2 regions of the Enterococcus sp. AMC1157 genome follow, and region 2 is predicted to be linked to the other one. Evidence: predicted binding sites of a transcription regulator. Region 2 holds the regulator's gene; the other holds the start of a gene.

Region 1 (4,428 bases), 870 kb from region 2:
TCTGGTAACTCCCTGTTTATCGAGAGTGATAAGAAAAAAATCTTGGTAGATGCCGGTTTGAGTGGGAAAAAAATTACTTCATTGTTGGCTGAAGTAAATCGTAGACCTGAAGAACTAGACGCTATTTTAGTCACTCATGAACATCGCGATCATATTCATGGTGTTGGAGTACTTGCTCGTAAATATAAGTTAGATGTCTTTGCTAATGAAAAAACTTGGGAAGCAATGTCACCACTTATTGGAAATGTCGATATTGCACAAAAGCATTTATTTGAAATGGGAAAAGTTTTAACCTTTGGCGACATGGACATTGAAAGTTTTGGTGTTTCCCATGATGCAGCCGCACCACAGTTTTATCGTTTTTATAAAGATGGTAAATCATTTGTTATGTTGACAGATACTGGTTACTGTAGCGATCATTTACGAGGAACGATTCGTGGGGCAGATGCCTACTTAATGGAAAGTAATCATGATTTAGAAATGCTACGAATGGGTGGTTATCCATGGAATTTAAAACAACGAATTCTTGGTGACAGAGGTCACCTATCTAATGAAGATGGTGCGCTAGTAATGACTGATATTCTAACGGATAATACAAAACGAATTTATTTGGGACATTTAAGTCGAGAAAATAATTTAAAAGAATTGGCACATATGACTATGGAAAGTGTTTTAAGAGAACACGATTTTGGTGTCGGTGAACAAGTAAAAGTTTATGATACAGATCCAGATAGAGCTTCAGCCTTATTTGCGATCTAATAAAATATAAGTCAGTTTATAGAAAAATATCCGAACAAGGGAAGAACTTCACCTAAATCTGTGAAATGACTTCTAACTTGTTCGGATATTTTTTACGTAAAGATTAATGAGACAATAACTACCAAAGCATTCATTCCCGCATGGGCAATAATCGATGTCCAAATGCTCCCAGTTACATAATAGAGAAGACTAAAAAACATTCCTAAAGAAAAATAAAGCAAAATGTGTCCATCAAAATGAGCGATGGCAAATAACAAAGAGCTAATGACAAAAGCTAGCCATGTATTCATTTTTGATTCTAAAAGACCAGGAAGCGCCCGTCTGAACACAAATTCTTCCATTACTGGTGCACCTATTGTTATCGCAATAATAAACAAAGGTTGCAACTTAACAATTTCAAGAATTCCTTGCGTGTTTTCAGAGCCAACAGATTGTCCTAAGAATTGTTCAATTTGCATAACAGCATTTTGCAATAAAATGGACAAATAAATACTTGCTAAACCGATTAATAAAATTCTCATCCACGAATTCTCTTTGCTTTCAAATGAGAGTAACTCCTTTTGTGTGAAATACAAACCAAGCATTAAAAGAGCACCTGCAAAGTACAAAATAGTAGTGACTATAATAGGATCACCGCTAAGGCTAAAAAAAGCTGGAGTTATAAAGACAATTGAATATAAGACAATTGTCAACAAACTATATTTTTTTGTAGACATAATCCCCCTCCGTTTCTATGCTTTTATTATATCAAAAAGCCAGATTTTGGTGTAGACAAAGGAATTCTATTTTTAATTGACTTGGAATGTAAAGATCATTAATTTTAATTTGAAATTTCCAGAACAAATCTCCGAAAATACCCTTGTTGTGTGAGATCGCCAAGAGCCTCTTTGCAGAGTCTCTTTGGTTGCTGACGTTCAAACTCTGATTAAGTGCTAGTCGCACTAATTCAGAGTAATTCATTCAGCTCTTTAGCACACTACAAGAGTGTTTTCTCTGTTTGTTCCTCCAATTTCTGGCTATGGCTTTATTCTTGTGAATTTAAAAAAATCAATTGTTAAAAACTGGATGACCAGTTGGGAAAAAGATTACTAATAGTCAGCTGAATATGAGGATGAAATATACCGTGTTGGAAGTAGTGGGTTGCTACTTTCTACACGGTGTTTGAACGCCTAAAGTTTTGAGACTTTGAAAGAAGGCTCAGAGTGGTCTCTGGTAATGAGTAACTTTTTAGGAAAGAGGGTCTTCCAGTTTTGTGCTGAATTATAAATGCCAAGCTATTTCAGTATCTGAATAAAAAATTAATTCAAAAGACTTGCATTCTGTATCGAAAATGAGTAATATTAGTTTTGTAAGTTAGCACTCGAACTATCAGAGTGCTAATTCTAAAAAAATCATAGTTAATAGAAATTAATTGGAGGGATTTATCGTGTTGAAACCATTAGGTGATCGAGTATTGATCGAAGTCGCAAAAGAAGAAGAAAAAACTGTTGGAGGATTAGTTTTAGCCTCAGCAGCAAAAGAAAGACCACAAACAGGAACAGTCGTTGCTGTGGGAGAAGGTCGCGTCTTAGATAATGGTGAATTAGCAGCAGCTCCAGTCAAAATTGGAGACACTGTATTATTCGAAAAATTTGCTGGTTCAGAAGTAAAATATGATGGTAAAGAATATCTAATTTTTTCAGCTAAAGATATCGTTGCAATCGTAGAATAATTTTTTAACATAAAAAAATTTTGAGGTGAAAGAAATCATGGCAAAAGAAATTAAATTTGCAGAAGACGCTCGTGCAGCAATGTTACGAGGAGTAGATAAATTAGCAGATACAGTAAAAGTAACATTAGGTCCAAAAGGTCGTAACGTCGTTTTAGAAAAATCTTATGGTTCTCCATTAATTACCAACGATGGTGTAACAATCGCCAAAGAAATCGAATTAGAAGACCATTTTGAAAATATGGGAGCAAAATTAGTATCAGAAGTTGCTTCTAAAACTAATGATATTGCCGGTGACGGGACAACAACAGCAACAGTTTTAACACAAGCCATCGTTCGCGAAGGTCTAAAAAACGTAACAGCTGGTGCTAATCCATTAGGTATCCGTCGAGGAATTGAGTTAGCGACTAAAGCAGCTGTTGAAGAATTACACAGTATTTCTTCTATCGTTGATTCAAAAGAAGCGATTGCACAAGTAGCAGCAGTTTCTTCTGGTAGTGAACAAGTAGGTCAATATATTGCGGATGCAATGGAAAAAGTTGGCAATGACGGTGTAATCACTATCGAAGAATCTCGTGGGATTGAAACTGAATTAGAAGTTGTTGAAGGTATGCAATTTGATCGTGGTTACCTATCTCAATATATGGTAACAAACAACGATAAAATGGAAGCTGATTTAGAAAATCCTTATATCTTAATTACAGATAAAAAGATTTCAAACATTCAAGATATCTTACCTTTATTAGAGCAAATTTTACAACAATCTAAACCATTGTTAATTATTGCTGATGACGTAGATGGTGAAGCTTTACCAACTCTAGTATTAAACAAAATTCGAGGAACTTTTAATGTCGTAGCTGTTAAAGCTCCTGGCTTTGGGGATCGTCGTAAAGCAATGTTAGAAGATTTAGCAGTTCTAACCGGTGCGACAGTGATTACTGAAGATTTAGGTTTAGAATTAAAAGATGCAACGATTGATACTTTAGGACAAGCAAGCAAAGTTGTGGTTGATAAAGATAATACAACAATTGTTGAAGGTTCTGGAAGTAAAGAAGCAATCGATGCTCGTGTTCAAGTAATCAGAAATCAAATTGCTGAAACAACTTCTGAATTTGATCGTGAAAAATTACAAGAACGTTTGGCTAAATTAGCTGGTGGAGTAGCAGTAATCAAAGTTGGTGCTGCAACTGAAACAGAATTAAAAGAATTAAAACTACGTATTGAAGATGCTTTGAATGCTACTCGTGCGGCAGTTGAAGAAGGCATGGTTTCTGGTGGAGGAACAGCTTTAGTTAATGTTTTAGCTAAAGTAGCTGAAGTTGAAGCAGAAGGTGACGTAGCAACAGGAGTGCGTATCGTTTTACGAGCGTTAGAAGAACCTGTTCGTCAAATCGCTGAAAATGCTGGTTATGAAGGATCAGTAATTATTGATCGTTTGAAAAATGCTGACCTTGGTGTTGGTTTTAATGCTGCAAATGGAGAATGGGTGAACATGCTTGAAGCAGGGATTGTCGATCCTACTAAAGTAACACGTTCTGCATTACAAAATGCTGCTTCAGTCGCTGCATTATTATTAACAACTGAAGCTGTAGTTGCGGACAAACCTGATCCAGCAGGTGCACAAGTTCCACCAATGGACCCATCAATGATGGGTGGAGGAATGATGTAATCCTTCTTTAAAAAGAAAAGTTAGAATTTTCTCTGACTGTAAAATACCCAAACTAAAATGAGAGGCGAAATTGAGTAGTCTTTCTAATAGTTTGGGTATTTTTATACTATACAAGAAAGTTGTTAGGAGGAGCAGCATGACTTTTATTTATTGGCTATTTATCCTCGTTATCATTGGTATTGCTACAGTTATTTTTGTTTCTCAAGTCAAACGTTTTAAGCAGAAAGTAACAGAGTGAGAAGAAGAGGAATGAAGCTTCTACTGATTGAAACTAAAAGCAGACTTCGTGGTG
Region 2 (4,428 bases):
TTAATGGGATAGGGATGGTGTTCCCCTATAACCGCCAGAAATGGCTGATGACGCCTACTATATACAAGAGTTTATTTGGTGTACTTTCGTACGCTAAATGGATTTTTGTGTGTAGTAGGCTTTTTTGTGTTCAAAATTCTAAAAATGATAGGTGGATAAAAATGTTAGTTAGTATTGGATTGATTCTATTTTTAGGAGTTGTGATAGATCAAATATGTAAAAAAAGTAAAATTCCCAGTTTAGTTGGTTTTATTATTTTAGGAATTATTTTGGGACCATCAGGATTTAATCTTTTAGATTCGACTATTTTAGCTATTTCAGCAGATATTAGACAAATTATTTTAATTATTATTTTGACGCGAGCGGGATTATCGTTAAATCTCAAAGATTTAAAAAAAGTAGGCAGACCGGCAGTGTTGTTAAGTTTTTTACCTGCTACATTTGAAATTATTGGAACAATGATCTTTGCACCCATTTTTTTGGGAATTTCAATACTGGAAGCAGCTTTGTTGGGAGCAATATTAGGGGCAGTATCCCCGGCGGTAGTCGTTCCTAGAATGATCACGCTAATTCAAGAAAAATATGGGACACAAAAAAGAATTCCTCAATTGTTATTAGCTGGATCTTCAGTAGATGATATTTATGGATTAGTTTTATTTTACTCTTTTTTAGCTCTGCTTCAAAGTGGACAATTTCATGTTTTGTCGTTGCTAGATATTCCTGTCTCTATCGTGAGTGGAATTGTCGTTGGAGTGTTAAGTGGTTATGTACTGGCAACGGTATTTAAAAGAAGTAATCTCATCCCTATAATACAAGTGCTGATTATGTTAAGTATTTCTTTGGGATTGGTAAGTATTGAAGCTATTTTTATCAATTTACCTTTTTCAGGAATACTTGCAGTTATGGCGATGGCAATTATTTTATTCAGACAACTACCCTTGGAATCAAATAACATTGCAAAAATATATAATAAATTATGGATTCCTGGGGAAATGTTTTTATTCACATTGGTAGGAGCTTCTGTTAATGTTTCTTTTACTTTTTCCGAAGGTTGGCTCCCAATTCTCGTCGTGTTACTCGCATTAATTATACGAATGTTAGGCGTGTATGTTAGTCTTATGGGAACGCAATTAAGTGCTAAAGAACAATTATTTTGTTTAATTGCTTATTCACCAAAAGCCACTGTGCAGGCGGCAATCGGTTCTATCCCATTAGCGTTAGGTCTAACTTCTGGGGAGTTAATTTTAACTGTTTCAGTTCTAGCAATCCTTATTACTGCTCCGTTTGGTGCTTTTGGTATGGATTTAAGTTATAAATATTTACTTAGCAAAGAAGAATAACTCGGAAGGAATCATATAATAATTCGATTAGCACTCTTATCTAAGGAGTGCTAATTTTTGAGTGTTTCCTCTTGACATCTCTGCTAGATGTGGTATATTTATAATCGTATTAGCACTTAGGTGTAAAGAGTGCTAATTCTAAGAGGTGATAAATTTGTTAACAGAAAGACAAGAAAATATCTTACGTCTAATCATCCAAAATTACACAAATTTAGGTCAGCCAGTTGGCTCGAAAAAATTAATGGAGGATGGGATTGAAGCAAGTTCTGCAACAATTCGCAATGAAATGAAAACTCTTGAAGAGTATGGATTTCTTGCGAAAACTCATTCATCTTCCGGTCGAGTACCATCAATTACTGGTTACCGTTATTATGTGGATCATCTGTTGACGCCTTCTCAAATTAATCGAGAAGAGATTCACTTGATTCGACACTCCTTTAATATGGAGTTTCACGAAATCAATGAGATTATTCAACAATCAGCAAATATTTTATCAACATTGACAAGCTATACTGCCATTTCTTTGGGACCGGATGTGAAAGAAAGAAAATTAACTGGTTTTAGAATTGTTCCTTTGAATAATCGACAAGTGATAGCAATTATTGTCACAGATAAAGGGAATGTCGAAAACCAAATTTTTACGATTCCAAAATATCTAAGTAGTGAAGATTTGGAAAAAATGGTTCGAATTATCAATGAAAAATTGATTGGACAACCATTACTAACGGTTTACCATCGTTTACGAACAGAAATTCCTATGATTCTTCATAAGTATTTCCAAACAACTGATGGAGTGCTGGATTTATTTGATGGTATGTTAAATCATATCTTTGAAGACAAAGTTTTTGTAGGTGGTCGTATGAATCTGCTAGATTTTGAACAAAATCAGGACGTAGAACGGTTCAAGTCAATGTATTCTTTTATGAAAAACAGTGAGAACTTGAATCAATTATTAGCACCACGAGATGGGGCCATCAAAATTAGAATAGGCTCAGAGCTTGGGGACGAAAGACTTAATAACATGAGCATAATTCAAGCCAGTTATGATATTGAAGGGCATGGTGATGGCGTTATTGCTTTACTAGGTCCGACTAGTATGCCATATTCAAAAATGTTTGGTTTGATTGATGTGTTCCGACAAGAATTAGCTTTAACACTAGCTGACTATTATCGATCATTAGATTCGTAGAGTTAGTAGTTAATTGAATAGATAGATTTTATTATAGAAAGGAAGTTAGTCCGTTGTCAGAAAAAGAAAAAGTTTCTGAAGAAGTTGAAGAACTTACGGAAGAAACGACTGTAGAAGAAACATCAGCTGTTTCTGAGGTTGAGGAATTAAAAGCTCAATTAAATGAAATGGAAGATAAGTTTTTGAGAGCTCGTGCGGAGATTGCTAATATTACAAACCGCAACCGTAACGAACGGGAAATGCTACAAAAATACCGCTCACAAGATTTAGGTAAAAAATTGCTACCAGCGATTGATAACCTAGAACGTGCGTTGCAATCAGAAGTGACGGATGAGCAAAGTATGAATTTGAAAAAAGGGGTGGAAATGGTTTTAGATAGCCTACGCCACAGCTTGAAAGAAGAAGGAATTGAAGAAATTCCAGCAATGGGAGAATACTTTGATCCTAATTTACATCAAGCAGTTCAAACGATGCCAGCTTCAGAAGAGCATCCATCAGACACTATTGTTGAAGTCTTACAAAAAGGCTATCAACTACAAGATCGTGTACTAAGACCTAGTATGGTTATTGTTGCACAATAGAATAAGTTATTTCATTGAAAAAAGATAAAACATAAAGATAAAGGAGTGCTTTAACATGAGCAAAATTATTGGTATTGACTTAGGTACAACAAATTCAGCTGTTTCTGTATTAGAAGGCGGCGAAGCAAAAATTATTACAAATCCAGAAGGAAATCGTACAACACCATCTGTCGTTTCTTTCAAAAATGGTGAAATCCAAGTTGGTGAAGTTGCTAAACGTCAAGCGGTAACTAACCCAAATACTATTTCATCTATTAAACGTCACATTGGTGAAGCTGGTTATAAAGTAGAAGTAGAAGGTAAATCTTATACTCCTCAAGAAATTTCAGCGATGATTTTACAATACATTAAAGGATTTGCTGAAGATTATTTAGGTGAATCAGTAGAAAAAGCGGTTATTACTGTACCAGCTTACTTTAATGATTCTCAACGTCAAGCAACTAAAGATGCAGGTAAAATTGCTGGTTTAGAAGTTGAACGTATCGTTAATGAACCAACTGCAGCAGCATTAGCATATGGTTTAGATAAAACAGATAAAGACGAAAAAGTTTTAGTATTTGACCTTGGTGGTGGTACATTTGACGTATCTATCCTTGAATTAGGTGATGGCGTATTTGATGTATTATCAACAGCTGGTGACAATAATTTAGGTGGGGATGACTTTGATAACAAAATCATCGATCATATGGTTGCTGAATTCAAAAAAGAAAATGGAATTGATTTAAGCAAAGATAAAATGGCGGTACAACGTCTAAAAGACGCTGCTGAAAAAGCGAAAAAAGATTTATCTGGTGTAACTAGTACACAAATTAGCTTACCATTTATCACTGCTGGAGAAGCTGGACCATTGCATTTAGAAATGACATTATCTCGTGCGAAATTTGATGAATTAACATCAGATTTAGTAGAGCGTACAAAAGTACCATTGCGTCAAGCATTAAAAGATGCGGGTGTTTCTCAATCAGAAATCGACGAAGTTATCCTAGTTGGTGGTTCTACACGTATTCCTGCAGTTGTAGATGCAGTACGTAAAGAAACAGGCAAAGAACCAAACAAATCTGTAAACCCTGATGAAGTAGTAGCAATGGGTGCTGCAATTCAAGGTGGAGTTATTACTGGTGATGTAAAAGACGTTGTTTTACTAGACGTAACACCACTTTCATTAGGTATTGAAACTATGGGTGGCGTATTTACTAAATTAATTGACCGTAATACAACAATCCCAACAAGCAAATCTCAAGTATTTTCTACAGCAGCGGATAATCAACCAGCCGTAGATATTCATGTATTACAAGGTGAACGCCCAATGGCTGCAGAT

What was found. Region 2 encodes HrcA, which represses chaperone genes, less so after heat shock. Its sites were predicted from a motif close to TTAGCACTCNNNNNNNNNGAGTGCTAA; they were not measured.
Region 1: groES (co-chaperone GroES) is a predicted target of HrcA. The motif match lies at 2,113-2,139, and genes of this name have one in related genera.

The regions. Positions count from the first base shown of each region.
Region 1 covers NZ_CM177099.1:2,697,863-2,702,290, forward strand. The annotation lists gene AC4BBX_RS13175 (MBL fold metallo-hydrolase) at 1-759, shown strand, start outside; gene AC4BBX_RS13180 (CPBP family intramembrane glutamic endopeptidase) at 852-1,475, opposite strand; gene groES (co-chaperone GroES) at 2,186-2,470, shown strand; gene groL (chaperonin GroEL) at 2,508-4,136, shown strand.
Region 2 covers NZ_CM177099.1:671,012-675,439, reverse strand. The annotation lists fluoride riboswitch at 2-64, shown strand; gene AC4BBX_RS03285 (cation:proton antiporter) at 162-1,340, shown strand; gene hrcA (heat-inducible transcriptional repressor HrcA) at 1,495-2,529, shown strand; gene grpE (nucleotide exchange factor GrpE) at 2,583-3,110, shown strand; gene dnaK (molecular chaperone DnaK) at 3,166-4,428, shown strand, end outside.